DNA from 3 places in the Citrobacter amalonaticus genome. Region 2 is predicted to be linked to each of the others. Evidence: predicted binding sites of a transcription regulator. Region 2 holds the regulator's gene; each other region holds the start of a gene.

Evidence for each region. The regulator LexA, encoded in region 2, represses DNA repair genes until DNA is damaged. The targets are predictions, from matches to a motif close to TNCTGTATGTACATACAGNA.
Region 1: mutH (DNA mismatch repair endonuclease MutH) is a predicted target of LexA. The motif match lies at 8,183-8,202, and genes of this name have one in related genera.
Region 3: dinB (DNA polymerase IV) is a predicted target of LexA. The motif match lies at 9,339-9,358, and genes of this name have one in related genera.

What each region holds. Positions count from the first base shown of each region.
Region 1 covers NZ_CP014015.2:886,755-897,734, forward strand. The annotation lists gene recC (exodeoxyribonuclease V subunit gamma) at 1-1,198, opposite strand, end outside; partial or broken gene AL479_RS04260 (prepilin-type N-terminal cleavage/methylation domain-containing protein) at 1,214-1,535, opposite strand; gene AL479_RS04265 (DUF2509 family protein) at 1,520-1,927, opposite strand; gene AL479_RS04270 (prepilin peptidase-dependent protein) at 1,924-2,487, opposite strand; gene AL479_RS04275 (prepilin peptidase-dependent protein) at 2,478-2,948, opposite strand; gene thyA (thymidylate synthase) at 3,133-3,927, opposite strand; gene lgt (prolipoprotein diacylglyceryl transferase) at 3,934-4,809, opposite strand; gene ptsP (phosphoenolpyruvate--protein phosphotransferase) at 4,958-7,204, opposite strand; gene rppH (RNA pyrophosphohydrolase) at 7,217-7,747, opposite strand; gene mutH (DNA mismatch repair endonuclease MutH) at 8,432-9,127, shown strand; gene AL479_RS04310 (TerC family protein) at 9,191-9,904, shown strand; gene ygdR (lipoprotein YgdR) at 10,042-10,260, shown strand; gene AL479_RS04320 (NADP(H)-dependent aldo-keto reductase) at 10,368-10,980, shown strand, end outside.
Region 2 covers NZ_CP014015.2:1,459,869-1,470,848, forward strand. The annotation lists gene zur (zinc uptake transcriptional repressor Zur) at 230-745, shown strand; gene AL479_RS07025 (CsbD family protein) at 823-1,032, opposite strand; gene dinF (MATE family efflux transporter DinF) at 1,163-2,488, opposite strand; gene lexA (transcriptional repressor LexA) at 2,574-3,182, opposite strand; gene AL479_RS07040 (diacylglycerol kinase) at 3,305-3,673, opposite strand; gene plsB (glycerol-3-phosphate 1-O-acyltransferase PlsB) at 3,844-6,264, shown strand; gene ubiA (4-hydroxybenzoate octaprenyltransferase) at 6,391-7,263, opposite strand; gene ubiC (chorismate lyase) at 7,276-7,773, opposite strand; gene malM (maltose operon protein MalM) at 7,954-8,898, opposite strand; gene AL479_RS07065 (maltoporin) at 9,091-10,416, opposite strand; gene malK (maltose/maltodextrin ABC transporter ATP-binding protein MalK) at 10,491-10,980, opposite strand, start outside.
Region 3 covers NZ_CP014015.2:2,939,193-2,950,172, reverse strand. The annotation lists gene proA (glutamate-5-semialdehyde dehydrogenase) at 1-1,099, opposite strand, end outside; gene proB (glutamate 5-kinase) at 1,111-2,214, opposite strand; gene phoE (phosphoporin PhoE) at 2,503-3,555, shown strand; gene crl (sigma factor-binding protein Crl) at 3,637-4,038, opposite strand; gene frsA (esterase FrsA) at 4,096-5,340, opposite strand; gene gpt (xanthine phosphoribosyltransferase) at 5,440-5,898, opposite strand; gene pepD (cytosol nonspecific dipeptidase) at 6,223-7,680, shown strand; gene AL479_RS14195 (GNAT family N-acetyltransferase) at 7,819-8,271, opposite strand; gene dinB (DNA polymerase IV) at 8,268-9,323, opposite strand; gene dpaA (peptidoglycan meso-diaminopimelic acid protein amidase) at 9,589-10,329, shown strand; gene AL479_RS14180 (class II glutamine amidotransferase) at 10,300-10,980, opposite strand, start outside.

The DNA.
Region 1 (10,980 bases), 570 kb from region 2:
CCGCCTCCAGCATAGCCAGCAGACGATCGTGGAGGACTTCGACTTCACGCTGTGGGCTATGACAGACGTGGAAGGTGACGCTGGTGTCGTTTGGATCAAGGCGTCGCTTATTGTCACTGCGGGAATACTCTTCCAGACTCACGCCCGCCACTGCGCGGTTTTCCAGTTCAAGGATATCGGCCTGGATGTTATGCAGCAGGTTATCCGGCGTAATGTCGACAAACGCATCCAGCTCCTGGCTGTTTTCCAGTTCGGAGAGCAGATAAATGTAGTCGCGTCCTAATTTTCCCCACGAAGCCAGCATCGGGTTACCGACATCCTGTTCGCCATCGCCGTTAAACAAACTTTCGGCATTCGCATTGTCACGAAACAACGGAAAATGACGGTCTTCAAAACTATGTCGCCGCTGACGTGCCAGCAGTTTTGCCAGATACGCCGGATCTTTGATGTCGCCCCAGTAGTAGCGGCAGGGATTGGTGAAGAGCAGATGAATATCGATATGTTTACCGAGCGCCTGCAGCGCCTGTAGGTATACAGGTGGCAACGCGGAGATCCCGCAGATAAACACACGAGAAGGGAGTTCTGGCGGGCAGCGGTCAGCGTTTTCGAGGGTCTGGATAAACCGTTGATAGAGATTGGCACGATGCCAGCGCGGCTGCCCCAGCGCATCAGTATATTCCACCAACGCCTTCCACAGCGGCGCCTGCCAGCATTGCGCCTCTCCCAACCCTTCAACCGTTCGCCCCGCTTCCCACTGGGTTAGCCATTCCGGTCGGTACACCAGATACTGATCGAAAAGATCCGCCGCGCGCGACGACAACTGAAACAACTTACGTTTATCAGTATCGTCCGTCAGATAGTGGCGTAGCAGCGCGAAGTCGTCATGATCCAGCAGTTGCGGGAGCAGCGTCATCAACTTCCAGCTCATGCTTTGTTTGTTGAAGGCACTCTCTTTGGGGATCTCCGGCAGTACGCGGACGAACATATCCCAGATAAAACTGGCCGGAAGTGGGAATTCTATGTTGGCGGCAATACCAAATTTCTGCGAAAGGGTCATCTGTAACCACTGCGCCATCCCGGTACTCTGCACCAGAATCATTTCCGGCTCAAAAGGATCGTCCAGCCGCTCGCGCTCGACGATGAACTCCATCAATGCTTCCAGCACATCCAGACGGTTTGAGTGGTAGACCCTTAACATAGAGACTCCTGGCAACTAACGGTTTGGACAGTGCAGGCGTGTCATTTTTCCCTGCCTGCCCTGAGGTGAAGATAGCGTAACGCTGATGCTGACACATCCCGCCTGCGTTGTCTGCATCCGGTTAACCTGCCAGTTAACAGGTGGCGAAAACGAACGCAGTTGCGTCTGCTGCCAGCCCTGCCGCCAGAGCTGCAGGTACTGGCCCCTGATGAAAAAAACTGTTCATCAGCGCGCGCTGGTATCCGGAAAGCGCCGTCACCACCATCACCATGAGAACCATTGCCAGTATCACCTCTGGCAAGCTAAACCCGCGCTGGCGGCTCAGGGGAGCTGGCATAGCGCAACCTCCCGTAGCGGACAGAAATCGCTCCAGCCATGAAGAGAAAAGACGACGCTTTCCTCCTGTTGCTCACCTTCTCGCCATATGGAGGTTCCCTGATAGCTGGCAATAAGCAAAGCGCGACTGTTGGCGAGTCTGCGCAGGCAGACGGGGACATTGACTTCCCCGTAGTACCGACACGGTTTATCCGAACTTATCGACCATGGCTGCATCCTGCCCCACTCCATGGCTGACTGTACGACAGCCTGGCGTTGCAGAGCCTGACTTTCTATCGTCACCCGCGAAGCAAAACTGCTCTGCTGCTGGTTAACACCCTGCAACAATAGGCTGCCGAGGACTAACAGCAACAGAACCAGCGCCAGAGAGGAGACGCCCCGTTCGCGGTTCATAAATTAAAACCGGTAACGCTGTAGCGCGCATCGACCACGGTTTGCGGATCCCCCCGGCTTGCGCCGCGCAGATGTATGGTCAACTCGGGCGCAAAGCCCGCGATATCCTGAGGCACAACTTCAAATGCCGTAATTTGTACGACGTCAGGATCGGTCATTTTATCCCATCCTTTTCCACTGCACGTTTTGGCGCCGCGCTGCGTCTCCAGCACGTTGTCATTCAGACGAAACCCGGTTTGTTCAGCCTCCTTTACCGGTTCGCGTTCCCAGACGCCATTCGCGTTGGCGTCCCACTGAACGATGACACACTGTCCCGCGTTGGTAATGTTTACCCCATCACCACTACAGCTACCGTGGCAATATCCTGCGCGCTGGAGGTGCTTCGCGACGGTGTACACCTGCTGCCACACGTCATCCTCCAGCGCGAGTTTGCGGGTCTGCTGTAAAATATCGCGCTGTAACGCCGGTAAAAAACGAGCGGCGCCCAGCAACAGCACGCTGCTTATCGCCATCGCAATCAGCACCTCAAGCAGAGAAAAACCGCGTTCACTCACCGACAACCCTGGGTATCGTCGCGCTCGCACAAGCGGATGCGTCCCCACGGCGAAACCACCACCCGCCATTCGCCTGTCGCATTTTTCAGGCGGATATTCCCCGGCCACGCGGTGTTGCGCTGACCATAAAACGCCAGTGAAGCCGTAATCCCGACGAGGTCGACATCGCGCCAGAGCGGCACAAAAACGAGCGCAGAGCGCGGCGTACAGGTATTTCGTGAGGCTGTCGAACTGACAAGACACCATGACGCGTCCTCCCTGATGGCGGTAATGATGTGATCGCGGTTATGCCAGTTGGCATCCTCTCGTAGCTGCAGCAAGAAATCGCGCAGCTGACAGGCGGTCTGCCAGAGGTGTTGCTGTTGCTGCCACTGCTGCCAGCCGTAGAGTCCTGTTGCACTCAGGCTGATAATAATAAGCATCGCGACCAGCGTTTCGATGAGCGTATAGCCCTGCTGTGTATTCATGGCGGCAGTATGACGCGTCGGGAGGTTAACACGAGGCGAGAATTCAGCTTTTTCGGCGCGTTACGAAAGAAATTTATCCTGTTACAGCAGGTTGCATCATTTCAGGAACCCGTACCGAAAAACCAAAATTAGGGTAAAAAAAACCGACGCGCAGAGGCGTCGGCTATGACAGGATAAACCCCGTTTAGATAGCAACCGGCGCTTTTATCCCCGGGTGCGGGTCGTAACCCTCGATTTCAAAATCTTCGAAGCGGTAGTCGAAGAGGGAATCAGGTTTACGTTTAATCACCAGTTTCGGCAGCGCGCGCGGTTCGCGAGTCAGTTGCAGATGCGTCTGCTCCATGTGGTTGCTGTACAGATGCGTATCACCACCGGTCCAGACGAAATCGCCGACCTCCAGATCGCACTGCTGCGCCATCATATGCACCAGCAACGCATAGCTGGCGATGTTAAACGGCAGGCCGAGGAACACGTCGCAGGAGCGCTGATACAGCTGGCAGGAGAGTTTGCCGTCCGCAACATAGAACTGGAAGAACGCATGGCACGGCGCCAGCGCCATTTTGTCCAGTTCGCCGACGTTCCACGCCGAAACGATAATACGGCGCGAGTCGGGATCATTTTTCAACTGGTTCAGCACCGTCGTGATCTGGTCAATGTGGCGACCGTCCGGCGTTGGCCAGGCGCGCCACTGTTTGCCATACACCGGGCCCAGGTTGCCGTTTTCATCTGCCCATTCGTCCCAGATGGTGACGTTATTTTCGTGCAGATAGGCCACGTTGGTGTCACCTTGCAGGAACCACAGCAGCTCGTGGATGATGGAGCGCAAGTGGCAACGTTTTGTCGTCACCAGCGGGAATCCTTCCTGCAGGTTAAAACGCATCTGATGACCAAAAATGGAAAGCGTTCCGGTTCCGGTACGGTCGTTTTTCTGTGTGCCTTCATCCAGCACTTTTTGCATCAGTTCTAAATACTGTTTCATGGTTCCTCAGGAAACGTGTTGCTGTGGGCGACGGCGATAGGCCCAAACCATCATGATCACACCAGCGACAATCATCGGAATCGAGAGGATCTGTCCCATGCTGATGTACTGTACCCATTCACCGGTGAACTGCTGATCCGGCTGACGGAAGAATTCAACAATGATACGAAACGCACCGTAGCCAATCAAAAACAGCCCTGAGACTGACCCCATCGGACGCGGTTTACGAATAAACAGGTTAAGAATGATAAACAGCACTACGCCTTCGAGCGCCATCTCATAGAGCTGAGACGCGTGGCGCGGTAGAGAGCCGTAGGTATCAAAAATAGATTGCCATTGCGGGTTGGTTTGCAGCAACAGAATATCTTCAGTGCGCGACCCTGGAAACAGCATGGAGTAAGAGAAATTCGGGTCGACACGCCCCCACAGTTCACCGTTGATAAAGTTGCCCAGACGCCCGGCCCCCAGGCCAAACGGGATCAGCGGCGCAATAAAATCAGAGACCTGGAAGAAACTGCGCTTCGTGCGTTTGGCGAAAATGATCATCACCAGAATCACACCAATCAAACCACCGTGGAAGGACATGCCCCCATCCCAGACGCGGAACAGGTACAGCGGATTATCCAGGAACAGCGGGAAGTTATAGAACAGCACGTAGCCAATACGCCCCCCGAGGAAGACCCCGAGGAAACCTGCATAGAGTAAGTTTTCGACTTCATTTTTGGTCCAGCCGCTGCCCGGACGGTTGGCTCGGCGCGTCGCCAGCCACATCGCGAAAATGAAGCCAACCAGATACATTAAGCCGTACCAGTGAAGTGCGACGGGTCCAATTGAGAAAATGACCGGATCGAATTCCGGAAAATGCAGATAGCTACTGGTCATCTGTCACCACAAGTTCTTGTTATTTCGCTGAAAAAACTCAGCGAGCGATATGCGCACCCACTGCTTACAGGCGCTCCAAAGGAGCGAATGATAGCATACGAGGTTCTGTGAGGCTGTCGGGAAGATGTAAAAGATCTGTATAGCGCTTTTACAACCCCCCGCGAATCAGGCCGCCCATGCCGCGACGCTCCATAAACGCCGCCACCTGATGGCGCACTTCCGTTGCCAGTTGCGCCTCAAGGCTGCGTTGGGCAAGGATTTTTGCCTCTTCGTAATCAATGCGGCGCAGCAGGTATTTTACGCGCGCCACGGAACGACCGTTCATTGAAAGATGGCGGAAACCCAGTCCAATCAGGATGGTGACACACATCGGATCGCCCGCCATTTCGCCGCACACGCGCAGGTCAATATCACTGCGCTCGGCTTCCTGCGCAATCATCGACAGCGCACGTAACATCCCCGGATGCAGACTGTCGTAGATGCTGGCAACGCGCGTATTGTTGCGATCCACCGCCAGCACGTACTGGGTCAGATCGTTAGTCCCGACGGAGATAAAGTCGATACGACTCGCCAGATTCGGCAGCATAAAGACCATCGACGGCACTTCCAGCATGATGCCGATACGCGGTTTCGGGATCGCATACCCAATCATCTCTTCCACTTCGCGGCCCGCACGTTCAATCAGGCGGCGCGCTTCATCCACCTCATCAATACTGGTTACCATCGGCAGCAGAATACTCAGGTTGCCCGTCGCCGCATTGGCGCGCAGCATCGCCCGCACCTGGACAAGGAAGATCTCCGGCTGATCGAGCGTAATGCGGATCCCCCGCCAGCCCAGGCAGGGATTCTCCTCGCTGATTGGCATGTACGGCAACTGTTTGTCCGCGCCAACGTCCAGCGTTCGCAACGTCACCGGCTTGTCGTTAAACATCTGCAACATGCCCTGATACTGCGCCACCTGCTCCTCTTCAGAAGGGAAACCGCTTTGCAGCATAAAGGGGATTTCGGTGCGATACAGGCCAATGCCGTCAATACGACTGCCCAGCTTTTCTTCATGCTCCGGGCTGAGCCCCGCGTTCAGCATAACTTTGACCCGCTCACCGCTTTTCAGCTGTGCGGGTAAATTGACGTCATCTTCCGCCAGCCGGCTAAGCTCATTCTCTTCGCTGATAAGCCGCTGATATTCCTGGATCAATACCGGTTCAGGATCGACCAGCAGCTCACCGCGGTAGCCATCCACCACCAGCGTACGCCGGTGCAGCACCGACGGCTGAATATCGGCGCCCATCACGGTGGGAATGCCCAGGGCACGGACCATGATCGCGGCATGGGAGTTGGCCGCCCCGTCGCGCACAACAACGCCCGCCAGCCGGTCCTGCGGCAGTTCCGCTAGCGTCGTGGCGGAGAGTTCGTCAGCCACCAGCACGAAGCGTTCTGGCCACGCATTTGGCCCTTGTATGGAATCATCGAGATGGAACAGCAGGCGTTGGCCCAGCGCACGCAGGTCGCCCGCACGCTCTTTGAGATAGTTGTCGCTCAGCGCGGCAAACTGTTCGGCAAACTTTTCGATGATCGTTTTGACCGCCCACTCCGCCACCGAGCCGTTATCGACCTCGGTAAACAGCTCACGTCGCAGACGGGCATCGGAAAGCAAGTGCGAATAGAGATCGAATATCGCGGCGGTCTCTTTCTGTGCGCCAGCGGCAAACCGCTTGCTGTAACGGCGAAACTCATTTGCCGCCTCTTCCAGCGCGCCGGTGAGGCGCTCACGCTCCAGAGCGGGATCCAGCGTCGAGGCCTGATATACCTGCTCCATCAGCGGTAGCGTCGCATCCTGCCAGCCTTCGGCGATCGCCACACCCGGCGCCGCCGGTAGCGCGCGAATACGCGTCTGGCGATACTGGCCGAACAGGGCGGTAAGCTGAGATTGTGACAGGATCGCCGCCATCTGCGTGGCGAGCGTCACCAGGAAAGATTCTTCGCTTTCATCGTACTGGCGCAGTTCGCGCTGCTGTACAACGAGGACACCCAGCAGTTGACGACGCTGAATGATTGGCACCCCAAGGAAGGCGCGAAAGCGTTCTTCTTTTACCGAGGGGATGTATTTAAAACTGGGATGTTTTTGCGCATCAGCGAGGTTGATAGGTTCCGCCAGCCTGCCAACCAGGCCGACGATACCTTCATCAAACGCGAGTGCGACAGTACGACCGCGCGGTTTTTTAAGCCCCCGCGTCGCCATGAGGTAATAACAACGCCGGTCATGATCGGCCAGATAAACCGAGCAGACCTCTGTATCCATCGCAAGACAGATGTCAGTAACCAGAATATTCAGCGCTTCATTAAGACGCGGAGCACTGGCCACCTTTTCGACTATTTCGCGCAGGCGGGTGAGCATAATTTGCGTGGCTTAACCTCTTTTACGTCGATAAGCAGGTGTATTTTGCGGCTTCGGCGTCGCTTCCTGAAGCGCCATCACAACACTTGCGAACTCTTTCATCACCCTGCGGTAGACATCGCGTTTAAATGAAACCACTTGCCGGACCGGGTACCAGTAACTTACCCAACGCCAGCCGTCAAACTCAGGAGTGCTGCTGGTTTGCATATTGATTTCCGCGTCCCCGCTCATCAACTGCAAAAGAAACCACTTTTGTTTCTGGCCGATACACACCGGCTTTGTATCCCAACGCACCAAACGTTTCGGTAACTTGTAACGCAACCAGTTGCGAGTAGAGGCAAGGATTCGCACATCTTTACGGCTTAACCCTACTTCTTCAAACAGTTCCCGGTACATCGCCTGTTCTGCTGATTCTCCTGGATTTATCCCACCCTGTGGGAACTGCCAGGAGTGCTGACCAAACCGCCGGGCCCACATCACTTGCCCCTGACGATTACAAATTACGATACCTACATTTGGGCGGTAGCCATCGTCATCAATCACCGGACTACCTCAACATAAACCTTATATGAGAATGATTGTTTCACACTCCTGACAGACGGTAAACCACTGAGTTACGGCGGTGTGCATCTAATAACAATTGAATAACTCACAGTTAAAGACAAAGTTATAAACAGACACTCACCCATTTGGGCGATTTTATTCACCTTTTCTGTGGATAGAGTTGTGAAGAAGTACGGAATTACTCCGGGAAAACCCGGAACAGTCCGAATAACCAGGCGATAGAGTGAAAAAAATATTTTCTTTTATTCATGAGCTTACTGGCTACTTTCAGTGATAACCAGGCAAAAAAGTGATAGCCATCACACTGAGGATCTTCAGGCTGATGAAAGATCGAACAGCGCCGACTTTATCCACAGATTGTGCCAATAAGTTAAACACAAATTGTGTGAAAATTCGATTTTCGTCGCACGTCAAGGCTGTAAATCGAAACAGTAGTCGAGGTTTTTCACAGTTATCCCATCTTTCTGTGGATAACATGGTGTAAGATCCTGTTTAAATTCAGTGACCAGAAATGGAAAACCCATTCTTACGTTGCGCAACACGTGACATCAGAAACTAAAAACCAATATAAATCATGGCATTGAATATCACATGTGGAAAACGATAAACTTCTTTCTCACGGTATAAAATCCTTGTTCATTTTTTCACCTAAGGTGTGACGCCATGTCCGGACTCCATCCTTTACGCTTTCCACCGGAATCTGAAGCCCTTCTGCTCCAGCAAGCGCAGCAGCTTTCGGGCTATTCGCTGGGCGAACTGGCGGCGATGGCAGGTATTGTTGCACCGAACGATCTCAAGCGGGACAAAGGCTGGATCGGCGTGTTGCTGGAACTCTGGCTGGGGGCCAGCGCCGGAAGTAAGCCTGAACAGGATTTCGCCGCATTAGGCGTCGAGTTGAAAACCATTCCTGTGGATAGCCTCGGGCGGCCGCTTGAAACCACCTTTGTCTGCGTTGCACCGCTGACCGGAAACAGCGGCGTGACGTGGGAAACCAGTCACGTACGGCACAAACTGAAGCGGGTGCTGTGGATCCCGGTGGAAGGCGAGCGCAGCATTCCTCTCGCACAGCGGCGGGTGGGATCGCCGGTACTGTGGAGCCCTGATGAAGAAGAAGATCGTCAGTTACGGCTCGACTGGGAAGAATTAATGGACATGATTGTGCTCGGTCAGGTTGAACGTATCACCGCCCGCCATGGCGAATTTTTACAACTGCGACCGAAGGCGGCAAACGCCAAAGCGCTCACCGAGGCGATCGGCGCCCAGGGCGAGCCAATACTGACGTTGCCGCGTGGGTTCTACCTGAAAAAGAACTTCACACGTGCCCTGCTGGAACGCCACTTTTTGTTACAACAGCGTTAGACTTTCGCCTGGTGTCCGGGAAGCATATAATTAGCGTTTCTTTTTTTGGCAGGACTTTGTTCAATGTTATTTGCATGGATAACCGATCCTAACGCCTGGCTTGCGCTCGGTACGCTGACGCTGCTGGAGATCGTGCTTGGGATCGATAATATTATTTTCCTCTCTCTGGTGGTGGCAAAACTCCCGACTGCGCAACGTGCGCATGCCCGTCGTCTCGGTCTGGCGGCGGCGATGATTATGCGGCTGGCGCTGCTGGCCTCCATCGCCTGGGTGACCCGGCTGACCAATCCGCTGTTCGAGGTGTTTGGTGAAGCCATTTCCGCCCGTGACCTGATCCTTCTGCTCGGCGGATTGTTCCTGATCTGGAAAGCGAGTAAGGAGATCCACGAATCCATTGAAGGTGAAGAAGAAGGGATGAACATGCGCGTCACCTCCTTTCTGGGGGCCATCGTGCAGATCATGCTGCTCGACATCATCTTCAGTCTGGACTCGGTGATCACGGCGGTGGGCTTGTCCGATCATCTGTTCATCATGATGGCGGCGGTGGTGATTGCCGTTGGCGTAATGATGTTTGCGGCGCGTCCTATCGGCGAGTTTGTCGACAGACACCCCTCCGTGAAGATGCTGGCGCTGTCGTTTCTGATTCTGGTGGGCTTCACCCTGATACTGGAAAGCTTCGACGTTCACGTGCCGAAGGGTTACATCTATTTCGCCATGTTCTTCTCGATTGCGGTCGAGAGCCTGAACTTGTTACGAAACAAAAAGAACCCACTGTAATTGCCCTTTTCGCTCCCTGCGGGGAGCGAATATCTCACCTTTTCTCCTCTCAGATTAAGATTTTCCTGCTTTTCCTGCCCACAACTTCAGGTTATTACTAGACTGTTATCAGACGCAGGCCACGTGAGGATAAATGGATGAAAAAATGGGCAGTGATAATTTCCGCAGTAGGACTGGCTTTTGCTGTTTCCGGCTGTAGCAGCGATTATGTCATGGCGACCAAAGATGGTCGGATGATCCTGACCGACGGCAAACCCGAGATTGATGACGATACCGGTCTGGTGAGCTACCACGACCAGCAGGGCAACGCCATGCAAATTAACCGCGACGACGTTTCTCAAATCATTGAACGTTGAAGGTTGAGGTCAGCCGCGCTGCTGGCCTTAACAATTTTTCTTCCCTTTTTCCCTTCCCTCAGCCATTTTTATAATCCTTATGTCGTGATTATAAAAAGGAAACGGCTATGCAATATCACCGTATACCCCACAGCTCGCTTGAAGTCAGTACACTGGGGCTGGGCACAATGACGTTTGGTGAACAAAATAGCGAAGCCGACGCACATGCACAGCTCAACTATGCCGTTGCCAACGGCATTAACCTGATCGACGTGGCCGAAATGTACCCGGTCCCGCCACGCCCGGAAACCCAGGGTTTCACCGAAACTTACGTCGGAAACTGGCTGGCCAAATATGGCAATCGAGAAAAGCTGATTGTCGCCTCTAAAGTTAGCGGCCCGTCGCGCAATAATGACAACAGCATTCGCCCGAATCAGGCACTGGATCGTAAAAACATTCGTGAAGCGCTGCACGACAGTCTGAAACGTCTGCAAACCGATTATCTGGACCTCTACCAGGTTCACTGGCCGCAGCGCCCGACCAACTGTTTTGGCAAGCTCGGCTACAGCTGGAGCGACGCCGCACCGGTGGTGTCGCTACTGGATACGCTGGATGCGCTGGCTGAGTTCCAGCGGGCGGGCAAAATCCGCTACATCGGTGTCTCGAATGAAACGGCCTTTGGCGTGATGCGCTATCTGCATCTGGCGGATAAGCATGACCTGCCGCGCATTGTCACCATCC
Region 2 (10,980 bases):
GACAGAGTTGGAGCATTGCTGTGATTAACAAGGAAAAAGTCGCCTGTTTTGCCCCTGTCATTTTAATGTTGGGGCATTTATTTTTGTGATTTGCCTCAATATATATAGAAGAGTTTGTAAATCAGGGAAAGATTAGCAGGCGATTTAACGTTCCGGCCTGGAACTCGGCGTTTCTCCCAGAACATGATAAAGTGAGGGTTTTCTTACTCAACGCGATCCGAGGTGCCCAATGGAAAAGACCACAACGCAAGAGTTGCTGGCGCAAGCTGAAAAACTGTGCGCGCAACGCAATGTGCGCCTGACCCCACAGCGCCTCGAAGTGTTGCGTCTGATGAGCCTACAGGAAGGCGCAATTAGCGCGTACGATCTGCTCGACCTGCTGCGTGAATCCGAACCGCAGGCCAAGCCGCCAACGGTCTATCGCGCACTCGATTTTCTGCTTGAACAAGGGTTTGTGCATAAGGTTGAATCCACCAACAGCTACGTGTTGTGCTACCTGTTCGATCAGCCAACGCATACTTCCGCGATGTTTATCTGCGACCGCTGTGGCGCGGTGAAAGAAGAGTGCGCGGAGGGCGTGGAAGACATTATGCATACGCTGGCGGCGAAGATGGGATTTGCCCTGCGCCACAATGTGATTGAAGCACACGGATTATGTTCAGCCTGCGTGGAAGTAGAAGCCTGCCGTCACCCTGGCGAGTGCCAGCACGATCATTCGATTCAGGTTAAAAAGAAACCCCGTTAAGGAAGTGGGCGGCACGCTATGCCGCCCGAAGCAAACAGAGGGGTGTACATCCTTGTACTCACGGGTATGAGGGTGGCTTACCAGCGATAGTCGTTGCGTTTTTCCCAGCTATCGACCTCTTTCTCCGCCTGGTCTTTCGCGTAACCATAACGTTCCTGAATCTTACCGACCAGTTGATCACGCTTACCTTCAATGACTGTCATATCGTCATCGGTCAGTTTGCCCCACTGCTCTTTCACTTTACCTTTAAATTGTTTCCAGTTACCGCCGGCTTCGTCTTTATTCATCATAAGGTCCTCTTTATCAGGCTGTGAATAGTGAGAGTAAACCGCCCAACTGCGTTCGTTTTCTGCTGGACGTGAGATTAAGTGTAGTCATAGATTCTGGGTTAAATTCACTATTCAGAATCTTTAACCATCACGAAGCCGCAAACCAGGTTCCGTTCCGCCAGTGCCGCCGCCAGATCCAGGCTAATGACAGTCCGCGCAGCGCCAGGAAAACCGCCAGCGCCAACCACAAACCGTGGTTACCCAACACGGGGAGCGCCAACAGCGCCAGCGCAAACCCGGCAGCCGCGACCGCCATACTGTTACGCATTTCAGCCGCCCGCGTTGCGCCGATAAACATACCATCCAACAGATAGCACCAGACGCCGACCAACGGCAAAATCACTTGCCAGAGCAGATAGCGATCGGCCAGTTGCTGGATTTGCGGGAGTGATGTCAGCAGCGCGACAATCTGTTCGCCCGCGAGCAGATAAACCAGTGAGAACAGCAGTGCGACAATACCTGACTGACGGCACGCCGCGCGCCAGACCTCCAGCAACTGACTGCCGTCGCGGGCGCCATAGGCCTGACCGGAATGCGCCTCCACGGCGTAGGCAAAACCATCCAGCGCATAGGCCGTAAACGTCAGCAACGTCATCAACACGGCGTTCACGGCGATGATATCGCTACCCAGTCTGGCCCCCAGCACGGTGATGGCGCCAAAACAGAGTTGCAGCAGCAGCGAACGCAGCATGATGTCGCGATTGAGCGCCAGAAGGCGACGAAAGTTTCCACGCCAGGCCAGCCTGAGCATGGCGAGAGAGACACCACGCAGGTGCAAGACCTTACGCACCATCAACAAACCGATCAGCAACGTCGCATATTCCGCAATCACCGTCGCCAGCGCGGCCCCCTGCACGTTCATATGCAGCCCCATGACCAGCCAGAGGTCGAGCACAATGTTCAGGATATTGCCGACAATCAGCAGGATCACCGGCGCACGCGCGTATTGCACGCCCAGTAACCAGCCGAGCAGAACCAGATTCGCCAGCGACGCCGGCGCGCTCAGCCAGCGAATGGCCAGGAATCGCCTTGCCTGTTCCAGCACCGCTTCGCTGCCGCCGACAATGTGTAGCGCCAGGTCGATAATCGGCGTGCGAAAAATCGCAATCAATGCCCCTGCGCCTAACGCCAGGATCAGCGGTTGCACCAGAGCCCGCGCCAGCGCCTGAGGATTCTTCGCGCCGAACGCCTGCGCCGTCAGCCCGGTGGTACTCATACGTAAGAAGAGCAGTAGCATGAACAGAAAGCTGGTTGCAGTTGCGCCCACCGCCACGCCGCCGAGATACACGGGACTGTCCAGGTGACCAATGACCGCCGTATCCACCAGTCCCAGCAGCGGAACGGTGATATTGGAGAAAATCATCGGTAAGGCGAGACGCCAGAGCGCTTTGTCAGCAGAAGCAAAAAACGGCATGGGGACGAGCCTGAGAAGAGGTCATAACGAGAGTGGTGAGAGCGCCGGATAGCGGCGTAAACACCTTATCCGGCCTACAGGAATACTACAGCCATTCACCGTTACGGATGACGCCAACGGCCAATCCTTCGATGGTGAAATTCTGTTCGCGAAGGTCAACCAGGATAGGTTTAAATTCGCTGTTTTCGGGCAGTAACTCAACTTTATTGCCCTGTTTTTTCAGGCGCTTGACCGTCACTTCATCGTCGATACGCGCTACAACCACCTGGCCGTTACGCACGTCCTGGGTTTTATGTACCGCCAGCAGATCGCCATCCATAATGCCGATGTCTTTCATCGACATTCCGCTGACGCGCAACAGGAAATCGGCGTTCGGCTTAAACAAAGACGGATCCACCTGATAATGGCCTTCGATGTGCTGCTGCGCCAGCAGCGGTTCGCCCGCCGCAACGCGACCGATGAGCGGTAACCCTTCCTCTTCTTCTTGCAGCAGTCGAATGCCGCGAGAAGCGCCGGAGACGATTTCAATCGCCCCTTTACGTGCCAGCGCTTTCAGGTGTTCTTCAGCCGCGTTTGGGGAACGGAACCCCAAACGCTGTGCGATCTCCGCACGCGTCGGTGGCATACCTGTCTGGCTGATGTGATCCCGAATGAGATCAAACACCTCTTGTTGCCTGGCCGTTAACGCTTTCATTCCGCCCCCTGGGTGTATATACAGTTATGCTGTGAGTATATACAGCTAAAGGTGATTTTGGAACCACAAACTGCACATTCGACAGCAGATTTAGCCTGTTATGGAATCAGGGTCGAAAAACGTTAGCGAAAATGTGGCCACAACAGGAGTCCCCAGGTGATCAACGCCACAATGATAGAAAGCAGCACCGCCGCCGACCCCATATCTTTTGCGCGTCCGGAAAGTTCGTGATAATCAGAGCCGATACGGTCCACTACCGCCTCGATGGCGCTGTTCAGGATTTCAACAATCATGACCAGCATAACGGAGCCGATCAGCAGAACGCGCGTAATGGCATCCACGTCCAGCCAGCAGGCGATAGCCACGGCCAGCAACGCCGCCACGCTTTCCTGACGGAACGCGGCCTCGTTAATCCACGCGGCGCGAAAACCTTTCCAGGAATAGCCTGCAGCTTTGATAATTCGGGTGAATCCAGTGGTATTATTAGCCATTAAAAGAACCTTTTTGCATTATTGGCGTCAATGACATTGTCTTGTTAACTCATGTAATTCGAGTCAGGGCAACGCGGCGCGAAGTATGACGGGATAGACCAGAAATTCACATGACTTTCTGATATCCTTGCAACGCAATTGCATTATTAACCAGAGGCTTTACATCGTTTATGTCCGGCTGGCCACGAATTTACTACAAAATCCTGAATTTACCATTAAGCGTACTGGTAAAAAGCAAGTCTATTCCGGCGGATCCTGCCCCGGAATTGGGACTCGATACCTCTCGTCCAATTATGTACGTTTTACCGTACAACTCCAAAGCGGACTTGCTGACGCTGCGCGCACAATGTCTGGCGCACGATCTCCCCGACCCGTTAGAACCGCTGGAGATCGATGGCACACAGTTGCCGCGCTATGTGTTCATTCACGGCGGACCGCGTGTCTTCACCTATTACACGCCGAAAGAGGAGTCCATCAAGCTGTTCCATAACTACCTCGACCTGCATCGCAGCAATCCGGATCTGGATGTGCAAATGGTGCCGGTGTCGGTGATGTTTGGACGCTCTCCGGGTCGTGAAAAGGGCGAGGTTAACCCGCCGCTGCGCATGCTTAACGGCATTCAGAAATTCTTTGCCGTCTCCTGGCTGGGCCGCGACAGCTTTGTTCGCTTCTCGCCTTCCGTCTCTCTGCGCCGAATGGCCGATGAGCACGGCACGGATAAAACCATTGCGCAGAAACTGGCTCGCGTGGCGCGTATGCACTTCGCCCGTCAGCGCCTGGCCGCTGTGGGGCCGCGTTTACCTGCGCGTCAGGATCTCTTCAACAAGCTGCTGGCCTCCAAAGCGATTGCCCGCGCGGTAGAAGACGAAGCGCGCAGCAAGAAAATCTCCCATGAAAAGGCGCAGCAAAACGCCATTGCGCTGATGGAAGAGATCGCCGCCAACTTCTCTTACGAGATGATTCGCCTGACCGACCGTATTCTGGGCTTCACCTGGAACCGGCTGTATCAGGGGATTAACGTTCACAACGCAGAACGCGTTCGCCAACTTGCGCACGACGGGCACGAAATTGTTTATGTTCCCTGCCACCGCAGCCACATGGACTATCTGTTGCTCTCCTACGTGCTCTATCACCAAGGGCTGGTGCCGCCGCACATCGCTGCGGGTATCAACCTGAACTTCTGGCCGGCAGGCCCGATCTTCCGCCGCCTGGGCGCGTTCTTTATTCGTCGTACCTTTAAGGGCAATAAGCTCTATTCCACCGTTTTCCGTGAGTATCTGGGCGAGCTGTTCAGCCGCGGCTACTCGGTTGAATACTTTGTCGAAGGCGGTCGTTCCCGTACCGGCCGTTTACTGGACCCGAAAACCGGCACGCTGTCGATGACTATTCAGGCGATGCTGCGCGGCGGCACCCGCCCGATCACCCTGGTACCGATTTACATCGGTTACGAGCACGTGATGGAAGTGGGTACCTATGCTAAAGAGCTGCGCGGCGCGACCAAAGAGAAAGAGAGTCTGCCGCAGATGCTGCGTGGTCTGAGCAAGCTGCGTAATCTCGGTCAGGGCTACGTAAACTTTGGCGAGCCAATGCCATTGATGACGTACCTGAATCACCACGTGCCGGAGTGGCGCGAGTCTATCGATCCCATCGAAGCAGTGCGTCCGGCCTGGCTGACGCCGACGGTGAACGGGATTGCGGCTGAGCTGATGGTGCGTATTAACAACGCGGGGGCGGCGAACGCCATGAACCTGTGCTGCACCGCGCTGCTAGCCTCTCGCCAGCGTTCGCTGACCCGCGAACAGTTGACCGAGCAGCTCAACTGTTATCTGGATCTGATGCGCAATGTGCCGTATTCCTCTGATTCGACCGTGCCGTCTGTCAGCGCCAGCGATCTTATCGATCACGCGTTGCAGATGAACAAATTCGAAGTCGAGAAGGATACCATTGGCGATATCATCATTCTGCCGCGCGAGCAGGCGGTGCTGATGACCTACTATCGCAATAACATCGCGCATATGCTGGTGTTGCCGTCGCTGATGGCAGCGATCGTCACCCAGCATCGTCATATTTCCCGCGAAGCGCTGCTGCAACACGTTGATGTGCTCTACCCGATGCTGAAAGCCGAGCTGTTCCTGCGCTGGGAGCGCGATGAGCTGACAGACGTGATTGACGCGCTGACGGCTGAAATGCAGCGTCAGGGGCTGATAACCGTTCAGGATGATGAGCTGCATATCAATCCGGCCCACTCCCGCACACTGCAACTGCTGGCGGCGGGCGCGCGCGAAACGCTGCAGCGTTATGCCATTACCTTCTGGCTGCTGAGCGCCAACCCGTCGATCAACCGCGGGACGCTGGAGAAAGAGAGCCGCACCGTGGCGCAGCGTCTGTCCGTGCTGCACGGTATTAACGCGCCGGAATTCTTCGACAAGGCGGTGTTCAGCTCACTGGTGCTGACCCTGCGTGACGAGGGTTACATCAGCGATACCGGCGATGCGGAGCCGGGCGAAACGATGAAGGTGTATCAGATGCTGGCGGAACTCATCACGTCGGATGTACGCCTCACCATCGAGAGCGCCACGCAGGGCGAGTAATACATAGAAAAGCCGGTCAACATGACCGGCTTTTTTTATGTCAGATTGCCGGATGGCGGCGTTCCGCCTGATCCGGCCTACATCAGCTTACGGTTTGGTAAGCGCAGCGCCATCGGGCAAGATGCTTTATAAGTGCCAGTAACTCATCGCCAGACCAATGAACAGCACCAGCCCGACGTAGTTATTGTTCATAAACGCTTTAAAGCAGGCTTCGCGCTCGCGGTTGGCAATCAGTTTCTGTTGATAAACAAACAGCGCGCCAGCGACCAGCACAGACCAGTAATAGCCCAGCCCCAGGCCGTTCAGCCAGCCAATCAGCGCCATCAGCGCCAGCACCGCCACCTGCAAGATACCGATGATCAGCTTGTCATGTTCGCCAAACAGAATGGCCGTCGATTTAATACCGATTTTCAGATCGTCATCGCGATCAACCATCGCGTACTGCGTGTCGTAGGCCACTGCCCACAGGATATTGGCCAGGAACATCAGCCAGCAGCTCAACGGTACCGACTCACTCACCGCCGCAAAGGCCATCGGGATCGACCAGCCAAACGCCGCCCCCAGCACCACCTGCGGCAGGTGAGTGTAGCGCTTCATAAACGGATAGACCCACGCCAGTGCCAGTGCCGCAATCGACAGCAGAATGGTCATGGTATTGAGCGTCAGCACCAGCAGGAAAGAGAGCACCACCAGTATGACAAACAGCGTCCGGGCCTCTTTCTCCGTCACCGCGCCGCTGGGCAATGGGCGGTTCGCCGTACGTTTTACGTGCCCGTCAAATTTTCGATCGGCATAGTCATTGACCACGCATCCGGCGGCACGCATCAACCAGACCCCGGCGACAAACACCGCCAGAATCCACCCTTGAGGGACGCCAGGGGTCGCCACCCACAGTGCCCACAGCGTCGGCCAGAGTAGCAATAAGGCGCCGATGGGCTTATCCGTACGCATCAAGCGGTGAAACGCCAGCAGCTTATTTTGCGTCAGACTCCACTCCATTTTATTTTCCTCTTAGTACAACGGCGATGCAGGTAAAAACAGTTCGGTCAGCATCAGCGGCTTACCGCTCAGTCGCAGGCGGGAACGACGTCCCCACAGCCCGGCATCACAACCAATCTCAATAAAATCTCGGGTCAACGTCGATGATGTAAACAGATAACGCCCCAGCGGGGTTTTGCCTAAGTTTTGTAAGGCCAGTTCGGGGCCGGACAGCGTGGATTCAGGCACCACGGTGCGTCCAGCCAGCCAGGGTTCATCATCGGCACATAACAGGATTTCACGCAGCCAGTAGCGGGATTCTTTTGGCAGTCGTGTCAGCTCTTCCATCACCTCATTTTGACCGACAAATCCCTCCCTGATCAGGGTCACCGTGACCCGTTTTCCCTGTTGCTCAAAACGTTTTGTCATGGAATCTTCCAGTAGCAGCCAGTCGAGCTGTTCTGGATCCAGGGCGGGAATCTCTTCAAAATAGCGCAGCGCACGCAGTTGCGTTAACGCGGGGTGTGACATGCCTGACTCTCCGTTTCATAACTGAAAGGCATTGTATCGCAGAAAAGCGCTTACGGAAGATGGAAACATAATTAAGTGATCTGTTGCGCAACAGAAGTGTAACAAGTCGCAGGAAATGCTAAAAAAAAGGTGCGCCAGATGACGCACCAGTTGTTGCAAATCAGCAATGTGGGGAGAAGATTACCCCTTGCCTTTTACACTGCTGATAAAGGTGGAACGGGCAGATGTTGATCCCAGACGTTCAGCTTCATCAAGCAGTTTCAGCGCTTTATCAACGTCGCCTTTGGCAACGGCGTCTTTAATCGCTTTGTTAAAGTAGCTTTCGGTGTCGTTCAACATCGGCTCGCTTTTCTTCGCGGGCGCAGGTGCAGCCACCGGCGCGGCAACCGGTGCAGCATAGGTCGGCGCAGGCGCAGCAGTATTGCCCACCGTCACCGGACCAGGGCCGGAAGAACCAAACAGCGGCCCTACCAGCACGCTGGAGCTGCTGTTGGTTTTCACTTTCAGCTTCAGCAGGCCATCGGTGGTATGGCGGGCGATCGGATCCGGAATATCTGGAACAGAGTTACCCACGCCTTTGGCATAGGCTTTCGCTGGATCCAGCAGTTTGGTGGTCTGCTGGAGATCTTTCTCGGTCGTAAAGACCAGAACATAGAGTTTCTGCTGGCCCAGCGCTGGCGTCAGGCGCATCACCCCTTCCAGACGATCCGCGCTCATCACGCCCGGCTCTTGGTAGGTGAAATAGCTGCTGGGGAAGAACGCAGAAGGCGTCATGTTCTGATCGAGGATCAGGACGTTGGGCGCAAAGACGCTGGTTTGTTTGTTCACTTCGCTGGTGAGCGTTATGTTTAGCTCCCCGATGTTCGCCGGCACGCTGTAGGCGGCAACCGGACCGGAGATGCCCGCGACATCAAGACGCTGACCGCCGGTCGAAAGCGGTGTCGTTTGCGTGTTGGACTGGTCAACCGGCGTCCAGGTTAACTGCTGGAGCGCTGCGGTCGGAATGGCGGGTGCCGCACTGGTATTTTGCGGCACATAGTTAACGTCAGCCAGGCTGATACCCGGCGCACTGGCAACTAACCCTGCGGATAAACAAAGGGCGACGAGACTTTTCTTCATTTTCATTGTTATCACCTCAGAAAGCATGGGTTCAGCGGTGGCCAGGCAATAGCGCGCTAAACCAGATTATGCCGGATGGCGGCGGACGCCTTATCCGGCCTACAAACTGGTGCCGTAGGCCCGATAAGCTTGCGCCATCGGGCATTGCAGCAGTTTGGGAGGGGCTTTCGCCCCTCGTTACGTCAGGTTAGTGCTGGATTACCACCAGATTTCCATCTGAGCACCGAAGGACCACTCATCGTTGTCGCCACGGCTGAAGGTATGCGCGCTGGTATCGCTGTAGGCGATGCCGTTGTCGTAACCCCATTTCTCATCCCACTTCGCGTAGGTCGCGAAGACACGGATAGCCGGACGAGACCAGATGCTGTCGCCAGCCTGCCACTGTTGCGCCAGGGTGATTTTGTACTGGTTGTTGGTGTCGTCGGTACGCTGAGACTTCACGTTGTCGTAGCCGACTTCCATCAGGGTACTCATGATCGGTGTCCATTTGAACATCGGACGTACGCCTACGGTGTACCAGGTTGACCCGTTGTTATCGTCACGGTCGATATCCTGATACATACCGACGTACATCAGGTCCCAACGGTCGCCCAGAGAGATTGCACCGTGGTCGAGGATGCGCACCAGACTACCGTTGTTGTTGATTTCGTTGTTAACGACGCCAATTCCCGTATCAGGGTTGTAGCTGTTACCCGTGAAGGAGCCCTGCGGGATCCCTTTACCCTGAGTCGTCATTGCATCGGTGGCGTACTGAACGACAAACTTGTTGTAGCCTTTCAGCATGCTCTGCGTATGTTCAGCGGTGAACATCCAGCCATCTTTAGTGGCGCCGTCGGCATAGCTGTAACCGTCCGTTTTGTTCGCACGACCGTAGTCAACACCCAGCTCCAGCACGCCGTCCGGGTTCGTTTCCAGACCGGCTAAACGCACGTCGAAAACATCGTTCGCGGTGTCTTTGTAACGGTTATAAATATCATTGCTGCTGAAGATGTAAGAGCCGCCAGCCTCCTGAGAACGGGTGGCAGCCAGAGACAGTTTACCGAAGCCCAGATCGATATTTTCGATACCGGCGCCTGGACCTGAGATATCCCAGTAGTAGAAGTCGATCATGTGAACGTCATGACGCTGATAGAAGCGCTTACCTGCCCAGATGGTGGAGCCCGGCAGCCAGTCGATCAGGTTTTTACCCTGTACGTTAGCTTCACGGAATGCCGGGTCGGTAGCTTCCCAGTCATTCTGCTGTGCCACGGAGTAGGCAACGTTGGTGTCAAAATAGAAGCTCTTATCGCCCTCTTTCCAGACTTCCTGGCCCAGTTTAATTTCCGCGTAAGTTTCACATTCGTTACCAAGACGGTATTTACTTTGAGCACCGGTTGCCTGGAAACATTGTTGTTCGCCGCCACTACCCGTCCAGCCGATACCGGAACGAGCATAACCATGGAAATCCACTGCCATTGCCTGAACAGACATAATGCCTGCTGCGACGGCAACCGCCAGGGGGAGTTTGCGCAGAGTAATCATCATTCTATCTCCTGAGATCATTGCTTTTCTTTGAACGCTTCACCGTAGGGTTTTGCGCTTTTTTTTAATGGGACACCTTAAACGCCTGGCTCTTTATGCAACCGACGACATGCGGTGCCATCTTCACGGAACAGATGACAACGCTCTGGCGGCAGGCCAATAGCGAATGTGGCGCCCTCTTCTACCAACACCACGTCGTTCTGGCGGTACACCAGGTTTTGACGAATGGCGGGGATCTGGATATGAATCTGTGTTTCGTGACCAAGCTGTTCGACGACCTGAACCTCGCCTTCCAGCGTGACATCGGCGATATCACTGGGCAGCAGATGTTCCGGACGAATACCTAGCGACATATTTACGCCGACCTGCACATCACGGCTGTCGACCGGCAGCCAGACGTGCTGACGGTTCGGCAGTTCCACCTGCACCTGGTCGATGGCGGTTGCGGTGACTTTCACAGGCAGGAAGTTCATCTTCGGTGAACCAATAAAGCCCGCGACGAAGCGGTCTGCCGGGTAGTGATACAGTTCCAGCGGTTTGCCAATCTGCGCGACGCGACCGGCATCC
Region 3 (10,980 bases), 1.5 Mb from region 2:
TGACGTACACCGCAGACGAATCCACTTCGTTCACAAAACGGTTCGCGTTGTGCATGGTACGCGTCAGGATGGCGTCGGAGTGCTGGGTACCGTGCTCGCGAATATGCGCGATGGCGTCATCCAGGTCAGCGACGATTTTGACGTTCAAATCCAGCGACAAGAACTCGTCGTCAAATTCTTCTGCTTTCACCGCCACCACGTTTGCTGGCCCCGCGTTCAACAGGGCAAACGACCGCTCGTCCGCATGCAGCGTCACGCCGCTCTCCGCCATCTGCTGACTCAGCGCCGGCAGGAAACGCGTCGCGATGTCCTGATGCACCAGCAGTGTCTCTACCGTGTTACAGGTACTCGGACGTTGCGTTTTCGCATTGACGATAATCTTCAGCGCCGGGGCAATCTCTGCGCTGTCGTCGACAACGATATGACACACGCCAATCCCGCCGGTGATCACCGGGATAGTCGACTGCTCGCGGCACAGCTTATGCAGACCCGCGCCGCCACGCGGGATCAGCATGTCGATATACTTGTCCATACGCAGCATCTCATTCACCAGCGCACGGTCGGGGCTTTCAATGGCCTGAACCGCCGCTTCCGGTAAACCACAAGAGGTTAACGCCTGCTGGATCACGCGCACGGTGGCCGCGTTGGTGCGATATGTCTCTTTACCGCCGCGCAGAATCGCCGCATTGCCCGTTTTCAGGCACAGAGAGGCGACATCGACGGTGACGTTTGGACGCGCTTCATAAATGACGCCAATCACGCCAAGCGGCACGCGGCGACGCTCCAGACGCAACCCGCTGTCCAGCAGTCCTCCGTCAATCACCTGCCCGACTGGATCCGCCAGATTGCAGACCTGACGGACGTCATCAGCAATCGCCTTCAGGCGCGCAGGCGTCAGCGCCAGGCGATCGAGCATCGCCTCGCTCAGGCCGTTCGTGCGCGCTTCGGCCACGTCCTGCGCATTAGCGTTCAGGATAGTGTCAGTTTGTGCTTCAAGCTCATCAGCTATTTTTTCCAGCACGCGATTTTTTTCGCGGCTGGAGAGCTGCGCCAGTTTGTACGACGCGGCTTTGGCAGCAATGCCCATTTGTTCCAGCATTTATCTGCTCCTTAACGGGTAATCATGTCATCACGATGGACAGCGACCGGGCCATATTCATAGCCCAGAATCGCATCAATCTGCTGGGAGTGGTGTCCGGCAATGCGGCGCAGCGCGTCGCTGTTGTAGCGGCTCACGCCGTGGGCGATGTCGCGCCCTTCCAGATTACAGATGCGGATCACTTCACCACGCGAGAAGTTGCCTGTCACGCTTTTAATGCCTTTGGGCAGCAGGGAACTGCCACGTTCCAGAATCGCCGCCGTCGCCCCTTCATCCACGGTGATTTCACCGGCAGGCGGCGCGCCGAAGATCCAGCGTTTGCGGTTCTCCAGCGGGGAAGCCTGCGCGTGGAAGCGGGTACCGACAGAGATGCCTTCCATCACGTCACCAATCACTCCCGGCTTGCTGCCAGCGGCAATGATGGTGTCGATACCGGCACGGCAGGCGACGTCAGCAGCCTGTAGCTTGGTGCCCATGCCGCCTGTTCCCAGCCCCGACACGCTGTCACCAGCGATGGCACGCAGGGCGTCATCAATCCCGTAAACATCTTTAATCAACTCGGCTTGCGGATCGGTACGCGGATCGGCAGTAAACAGACCCTGCTGATCGGTTAACAGCAGCAGTTTGTCCGCCCCGGCGAGGATCGCCGCCAGCGCGGAGAGATTGTCGTTATCCCCCACTTTAATTTCCGCCGTGGCAACCGCATCGTTCTCGTTGATAACCGGAACGATATTGTTATCCAGCAGCGCACGCAGAGTGTCTCGCGCATTCAGAAAGCGCTCCCGATCTTCCATATCCGCCCGCGTCAGCAGCATCTGCCCGACGTGAATGCCGTAAATCGAAAACAGCTGTTCCCACAGTTGAATCAGACGGCTCTGCCCGACTGCCGCCAGCAGCTGCTTGGTGGCAATCGTTGCAGGCAGTTCCGGATACCCCAGGTGTTCACGCCCGGCGGCGATAGCGCCCGACGTGACAATAACAATACGATGTCCTGCGGCATGCAGCTGCGCGCACTGACGAACAAGTTCTACGATGTGGGCACGGTTAAGGCGGCGCGATCCGCCCGTTAGCACACTGGTGCCGAGTTTTACCACCAGCGTCTGGCTGTCACTCATGATTCTCTGCCGTTCAAAATAGGGAAAATGATAGTAAACGAACGTTTTAGCAGGACTGGTCCCGGTTGCCAACAAGCAGCGCACAAAGCATGAAATTTTGTTGTGCTGGATCAGCAAGCGTAGCGGCAATGTTTGACGTTTTTATTACCGAAACAGAAAAACATCCTTTTTTAAAATTATTCTTACTTTGTCATAAAACCTTCACCCCAGAGCGATAAAACCCCTCCTGTCTTTCAACGGGGATCACACCCAGTAAATATTAGCGCGTACTTTAAATCAGGACTGAAAATGAAAAAGAGCACTCTGGCATTAGTGGTGATGGGTATTGTGGCATCGGCATCCGTGCAGGCAGCGGAAGTGTTTAACAAAGACGGGAATAAACTGGATGTGTATGGCAAAGTCAAAGCGATGCACTACTTCAGCGATAATGATGACAAAGACGGCGACCAGACCTATGTCCGCTTTGGTTTTAAAGGCGAAACGCAGATTAACGATCAACTGACCGGCTACGGTCGTTGGGAAGCGGAATTTGCGGGCAACAAAACCGAAAGCGAATCCGGTCAGAAAACGCGTCTGGCGTTCGCCGGGGTCAAGCTGAAAGATATCGGCTCTTTCGATTACGGTCGTAACCTGGGCGCACTGTATGACGTTGCCGCCTGGACCGATATGTTCCCGGAATTTGGTGGTGACGGCCTGGCGCAGACCGATAACTTTATGACTAAACGCGCCAGCGGCCTGGCGACATACCGTAATACCGACTTCTTCGGCGTGATCGACGGTCTAAACATGACCCTGCAATATCAGGGCAAAAACGAAGACCGTGACGTGAAGAAACAGAACGGTGACGGATTCGGGACATCACTGAGCTACGACTTCGGCGGCAGCGATTTCGCGATCATTGGCGCCTACGCCAACTCTGACCGTACTAATGAGCAAAACCAGCAGGCACGCGGCCATGGCCAGAATGCTGAAGGTTGGGCGACCGGTCTGAAATACGATGGCAACGACATCTATCTGGCGACCATCTATTCTGAAACCCGCAACATGGCGCCGATTTCCGGTGGTTTTGCCAACAAAGCGCAAAACTTCGAAGCCGTCGCACAATATCAGTTTGATTTCGGCCTGCGCCCGTCCATCGGTTACGTTCAGTCGAAAGGCAAAGATATTGAAGGTATTGGTGATGAAGATATCGTGAAATATATTGATGTCGGCGCGACCTATTATTTCAACAAGAATATGTCGGCGTTTGTTGATTATAAAATCAACCAGATTGATGATAACAACAAACTGGGCGTCAACAGCGATGACATCGTGGCGCTGGGTATGACCTATCAGTTCTGATGCCAGAATGGTCCGGATAGTCTGACTTATCCGGCGAACAAAACAGAGAAGCCGGATGATTCATCCGGCTTCTTTTTTGGATTACGCCGTTAGCTTCACCGGCTCATCACGGAAATCGTCTGCGGGTTCCAGTGACAGATGCAGCGTGTTTAACAGCTCACGCAACTTCTCATGAAACTCACGCAGGGTATATTCCAGTCGCTCAACCACTTCTTTATCTTTGATCGTCACAGTCGTCCAGTCGCCCGCTTTGTCAAACAGACCAAATTTGTAGCTATAGGTAAAACGCTTTTCCTGTGCTTCCAGCTCCATCCACCAGCCCCAGAATTCGCGCAGTTCAGGCGCGGGCTTCACGTTGACGCAAACGGCCAGACAATCGAAAAAAAATCGATTATCTTCGCACTTTCCTTCCCGGATATAGGGGCCAAGCGCGGTGAATTTCTTGATCAATCTGCTCTTCGGGTGTCCACTCGGTAACGTCATTGCGATCTCCTGTTGTGAAGCAACTGTTTTACCAAAACAGTAGAATTTAGCAAATTATTAACACAATCTCTTTTCAATCCAGCGGGCGATTTCCTGTAGCGCGTTGTCAAAATTGCGATACACCGGATTGAATGGAATCTCCAACAGCTTACCGTCAGAAGATGAAGAGGTGATTAAACGCGACTCCTCTTCCGGACTGAACGGATCGTTCTTCCAGAAGCCCGACAGCATTGGCGTCGGGCAACGTCTGCCAAGCAGTCCCTGTACCTTCAGCGAGTAGCGATTGAGCTCCACGCGCAGCGCTTCATCGGACGCATCGTGCATCCCCAGTCGGCTCGCCAGAACGTCAAGATACATTTCCGGTACCGCTCCCTGACGCAGCGGGTCGCTCAACAACGCATGCACAACCGGACCGAGACAGGCCACCGCTTTCAGACGCGGCGATTCAAGATAGGCCAGACGCACCGCCACGTTGGCGCCAAAACGGAATCCGAACGCCGCCACCCGGGTATGATCCACCCACGGCACATTTGCCAACGCTTTCAGCACATGCTGATGCAGCAAACTGGAGTCCTGAGAGAGCTTCCACTTTGACGAGAAACCGACGGAAGGCATGTCCAGCGTCAGCATAGCGATGCCGCGCGGCGCGAAATAGCGCTCATACAGGGTGTAGTAATCGGTTTGCATCGAATCCAGACCGCCGCACATGAGCACCGTCGGGAACGGGCCATCGCCTTTTGGCATATGCAAGAACCCGGTAACGGGAGAGCCGCCGGGTACCGAGAACTCCATCTCGCGCAGCGTACCGGGCAGTCGCTGCGCGGCTTCCTCATAAGCGCGGTTGGCTAACGCCTGCGCCTGCTCCGCCAGATCGTCCCCTTTCAGGTGGGGATAGGCGGCGATGTTGTACAGCGTCGAGGCGTGCAGCCAGTAGCGGCCACTGCGCTCAGGATCCGTTTCCTGGCAGGCTTTCTGCTGCCAGTCCATCGCCTGCTTCGCCCATTCATAAATCCAGTTGCCGCCACGGTAACCAATCACCGTATCGTAAAGCTCGGCATCGGTGCGCTCGGCGTCACTCATCACGATGCGCGCCTGAACATCAAGAATTTCTCGCGGATCCACCCCGCGCCAGATCCACATCAGGCGGTTAATCATGCGATACCAGTGGGGAACGTTCTTGCCATCCAGCGCCGATTGCACAGGCGGCTGCGTCCCGGCATTAAAACGGCGGACAAGGGTCGACGTTTCGGGATGTTTAAAACGGGGTTTGAACAGGATTTCGCTAAGATTAGCCTGTGACATGCGTACAGCCTCCTGAAGTACTCACTGAGGCTTATTGTAACCCGACACCGGCTAAATAGAACAACGCCCGGCAATGCCAGGCGTTGAAAAAGTCAGAGATTAGCGGCCAGAAATCGGCGGAACGAAGGTCACGCCCATGTCCCACGGCTGCTCAATCCAGGTATCCTGCGGGATATCAATCACATAATCGTCAACTAACGGACGACCCGCTGGTTTGGCGAAGATAGTGACAAAATGCGCTTTGGGATACATGTCACGGATAGCCACGGCGGTACCACCGGTATCCACCAGATCGTCAATGACGATAAAGCCTTCACCGTCGCCTTCAGCGCGTTTCAGAATTTTCAGTTCACGCTGGTTGTCGTGATCGTAGCTGGAAATGCATACGGTATCGACATGACGAATGCCCAGTTCACGTGCCAGCAATGCGCCCGGCACCAGACCACCACGACTAACGGCAATAATGCCTTTCCACTGTTCTGAAGGCATCAGGCGGTTTGCCAGTTTGCGTGCATGGATCTGCAGCATGTCCCAGGTGACGACGTATTTTTCGCTCATGTGAAGTGTCCCAGCCTGTTTATCTACGGCTTAAAATGTGTTCAAGGGGGAAATGGGTTGCGCGAGATTATAGAGATCTGAGCCACCAAAAACCAGTGTTTCGCGGAATCGGGCCCTCTTTTTACGTGCTTTATACTCGCAGCGGACGCAGAAAGTGGTATTCTCAAGCGCATCTCGCAAGCCAGACTTGTGGTAATAATTAACCTGCTAACCCTGTGACCTGCAAGCCTGTTTGCAGAGCATCGATACCTTAAATCATTCGCGTTGCAGGAAAACCAACCCCCATGCAACCTGAAGTATGACGGGTATACAAGGAGAATTATCGTGTCTGAATTATCTCAACTCTCCCCGCAACCGCTGTGGGATATTTTTGCAAAAATCTGTTCTATTCCTCACCCGTCCTATCATGAAGAGCAGCTCGCTGAGCACATCATCGGCTGGGCAAACGAGAAAGGTTTCCACGTAGAGCGCGACCAGGTAGGGAATATCCTGATTCGCAAACCGGCTACTGCGGGTATGGAAAACCGTAAACCGGTGGTTCTGCAGGCGCACCTGGATATGGTGCCGCAGAAAAACAACGACACTGTGCACGATTTCACCAAAGATCCAATCCAGCCTTATATTGATGGCGAATGGGTGAAAGCGCGTGGTACCACGCTGGGCGCCGATAACGGCATCGGGATGGCGTCCGCATTGGCGGTTCTGGCTGACGACAGCGTCGTTCACGGCCCGCTGGAAGTGCTGCTGACCATGACCGAAGAAGCGGGTATGGACGGGGCATTTGGTCTGCAGGCTAACTGGCTGCAGGCGGATATTTTGATCAATACCGACTCGGAAGAAGAAGGTGAGATCTACATGGGTTGCGCGGGCGGGATCGACTTCACCTCTAACCTGCCGCTGACCCGCGAAGCCGTTCCGGCGGGTTTCCAGACCTTTAAGCTGACTCTCAAAGGGCTGAAAGGCGGTCACTCCGGTGGCGAAATCCACGTTGGTCTTGGCAATGCGAACAAACTGCTGGTTCGTTTCCTGGCCGGTCATGCTGAAGAGTTGGATCTGCGTCTGGTCGATTTCAACGGCGGTACACTGCGTAACGCGATTCCGCGTGAAGCCTTTGCGACCGTTGCCGTTGCGGCGGACAACGTCGAGGCGCTGAAAGCGCAGGTCAACGCTTATCAGGACATCCTGAAAAACGAACTGGCTGAAAAAGAGAAAAACCTGGTGGTTCTGCTGGAGAGCGCCGCGAACGATAAAGCCGCGCTGACCACGCAGTCTCGCGATGGCTTTATCCGTCTGCTGAACGCCACGCCGAACGGTGTGATCCGCAATTCCGACGTCGCAAAAGGCGTGGTTGAAACCTCACTGAACGTGGGCGTCGTCACCATGACCGACGACAACGTCGAAATCCATTGCCTGATCCGTTCGCTGATCGACACCGGTAAAGACTATGTCGTTAGCATGCTGGATTCGCTGGGCAAACTGGCGGGCGCGAAAACCGAAGCCAAAGGGAGCTACCCTGGCTGGCAGCCGGATGCAAACTCGCCGGTGATGCATCTGGTGCGCGAAACTTATCAGCGTCTGTTCAACAAAACGCCAAACATCCAGATTATCCACGCGGGTCTGGAGTGCGGTCTGTTTAAGAAACCGTACCCGGATATGGATATGGTCTCTATCGGGCCAACCATTACCGGTCCACACTCACCGGATGAGCAGGTGCATATCGAAAGCGTCAGTCATTACTGGACGCTTCTGACCGAACTGCTCAAAGCGATTCCGACGAAGTAAGTCACGATCGTTATGCTTTAAAAATGCCGAATGGCGGCGCATTGCGCCTTATCCGGCCTACGAACTGTCAGCAAATTTGTAGGCCGGATAAGTGAAACGCCATCCGGCAGTTTTCATACCCGTTCTTGCAAAATGCATTTATGACGCGTGCTGATATTGCATCCGATAATTAACAAACCATTCCCCCCGACATTCCACATTTTGCCAGGCAACGACCAGAAACCCCTGACGTTCAAAAAAGGGTTTTGCAGTAATACTGGCATCAACAGTTAACACATCACCCCGCGCAATCCACGGTTTCAACAAGTGATGTGCAATCCCCTGACCATTGAATTCCGGCGCAACAAATAACAGATCAATATAGTTCCCCGCCACGCTTATAAACCCAACGGGTTGTTCATCAACGACAGCAACCTGTACTTCAGAGACGGCAAGCTTTTGTCGCCAGGTCGCTTCGTCAATTTGCGCCCAGGCCGCAACTTGCGATGCGGAATAATCGCGACGCGCCGTTTCCTGAACGGCTCGCAGGAATATTTCACACAGGGCCAAAAAATCACTCTCTTTATATTCTCTGATGTTCATCGCGGTTATAACCCCAGTAATAACTGCCGTTCCAGTTGCGGATCAAGCAGTGTAACGTGCAGCCCCACCAGACGTACGCCCCGCCCTCCCCGGCGCTCGTCCCAGGTTTTACGCGCGGTAGAAATCAGGTCTTCTTTATTCAGTCGCGGCCAGACGTGTTCCTGGGTGGTTTGCTGAAAATCATTAAACTTTAGCTTCACGCCCTGACGGGCGATGAGCAGATCGGGTTTCACTTTCGCCAGTCGCCGCTCAAGTTCCGGATATAATCGCTCAATAATCGCTTCACAATCAGACCACTGATGAATATCTTCCGCCATAGTGCGTTCCACGCCGACCGACTTGCGTAAGCGTTCATTATTGACGTCCCGTTCGTCGATTCCCTGGCAGCGCTCCCACAATACCCGACCAAACTTACCGAAGCGCTTAAGTAATGTCGCCAGATCGCACTGCTGAACATCACCGCAGGTGCGTAGCCCCATGCTTTCCAGTTTTGCCGCAGACACTTTACCGACGCCAGGTATTTTCCCCAGCGGCAACGTTTTGAGGAACGCCGGCACATCATCTGGCGTGATGACATATTGTCCGTTGGGCTTATTCAGATCGGAGGCGATCTTGGCCAGAAACTTTACCGGCGCCACGCCCGCGGAGGCGGTGAGTTGCAGCTCGTTGAAGATAGTCTGGCGGATCTCCTGGGCGATGAGCGTTGCCGAACCATGACAAAGCGTGCTTTCCGTGACATCCAGATACGCTTCATCAAGAGACAGCGGCTCAATTAATGAGGTGTAGCGTGAAAAGATGTCCTGAATCTGGCGAGACGCGTCCTTATAGGCTTCGTAGCGTCCGGGTAATAGCGTGAGGTGTGGGCACAGCTTCAGCGCCATTCCGGTCGGCATCGCGCTGCGTACGCCAAATTTACGGGCAGGATAGTTTGCGGTACTGATGACGCCTCTGCGCTCACGACTGCCGCCAATCGCAATAGGAATGTCGCGCAGCGCCGGGTTGTCACGCATCTCAACCGCTGCGAAAAAACAATCCATATCAACATGTATGATTTTACGCATCACTCACCTCCAAAGCACTGTTTAAGTATACAGTATCCTTCTGCAATAGGAAGCCAATGAGAACGCGTTAAAGTAAAACTCGACGGGTTGCAACAAAAGAACTATCCGAGATCGTTTTAGTATAAGTTGTAAACGCACCACGAGGGGCTTGCGAAAAACTGTCGTGGTGTTAATGTGAGCGTTCCAAATCCAGATTAGTCCGATTTGGGGATCTTATTATTTGCCGTTCTGGCGTGTGCAATCGTTTTATCAAGGAACAAGCAGTATGCGTAAAATCGCATTATTTATTGCGATGCTTTTGATCCCGTGCGTGTCATTCGCCGGCTTGCTGAGTAGCAATAGCTCCACAACACCTATCAGCAAAGAGTATAAGCAGCAATTGATGGGATCGCCGGTCTATATTCAGATCTTCAAGGAAGAGCGCGCGCTTGATCTCTACGTCAAGATGGGCGAGCAGTATCAACTTCTCGACAGCTATAAAATTTGTAATTACTCCGGCGGATTAGGTCCAAAACAACGCCAGGGCGATTTTAAAAGTCCGGAAGGTTTTTATAACGTCCAGCGCAGCCAGCTCAAACCTGACAGCCGCTTTTATAAAGCCATTAATATTGGCTTCCCCAACGCCTATGACCGCGCTCATGGTTATGAAGGCAAATACCTGATGATTCACGGTGCCTGCGTCTCGGTTGGCTGTTACGCCATGACCGACAGCGGTATTGATGAGATTTTCCAGTTTGTTACCGGCGCGTTGGTCTTTGGTCAGTCGAGTGTGCAGGTCAGTATTTATCCCTTCCGCATGACTGATGCCAACATGCAACGCCACAAGTATTCCTATTACAAAGAGTTCTGGTCGCAGTTAAAACCGGGATACGATTACTTTGAGCAGACCCGCAAGCCACCGACCGTGTCGGTTGTCGATGGCCGCTATGTCGTCAGCAAACCGTTGAGTCACGAAGTGGTTCAGCCGCAGCTGGCGTCAAACTACACGCTCCCCGAGACAAAATAACGCCCACTCGCCTGGCATAATCTTTTGCCAGGTTTCGTTGCCTGTCAGCGGTTGCGTGGCAATGACGGTGACCACATCATTAGGTGTGGTCTCTGAACTGAAGTCAATTTCCACATCCTGATCCAGCAGCGTCGCTACACCAAACGGCGCGCGACGAGTAATCCAGAACAGATTCGTTGAGCAGAATGCCATCACGTAGCGGCCATCTGACAACAGCATGTTAAAGACCCCCTTCTCACGCAGTACGCCCGCCAGCGTCGCGATATACCTGAACACCGCCGTCATATTGCCCGGCGTACGCGGGTAGCGCTGAGTGAGTTTGTGCAGCAACCAGCAGAACGCCTTTTCGCTGTCGGTTTCACCAACCGGGCGAAAATTGCCGGTTTCCAGCGTTTTATAGCCGGAAAGCTGCCCGTTGTGCGCGTAGGTCCAGTTGCGGCCCCACAGTTCACGCGTGAAGGGATGGGTGTTCTCCAGCGCCACTTCACCCCGGTTCGCCTGGCGAATATGGGCAATCACCGAACAGGATTTGATCGGGTAGTCCTGTACCAGTCTGGCGATGGGGGAATTAAAGCTGGGTTGCGGATCTTTAAACGTCCGGCAGCCTTTGCCTTCATAGAAGGTGATGCCCCAGCCGTCTTTGTGCGGCCC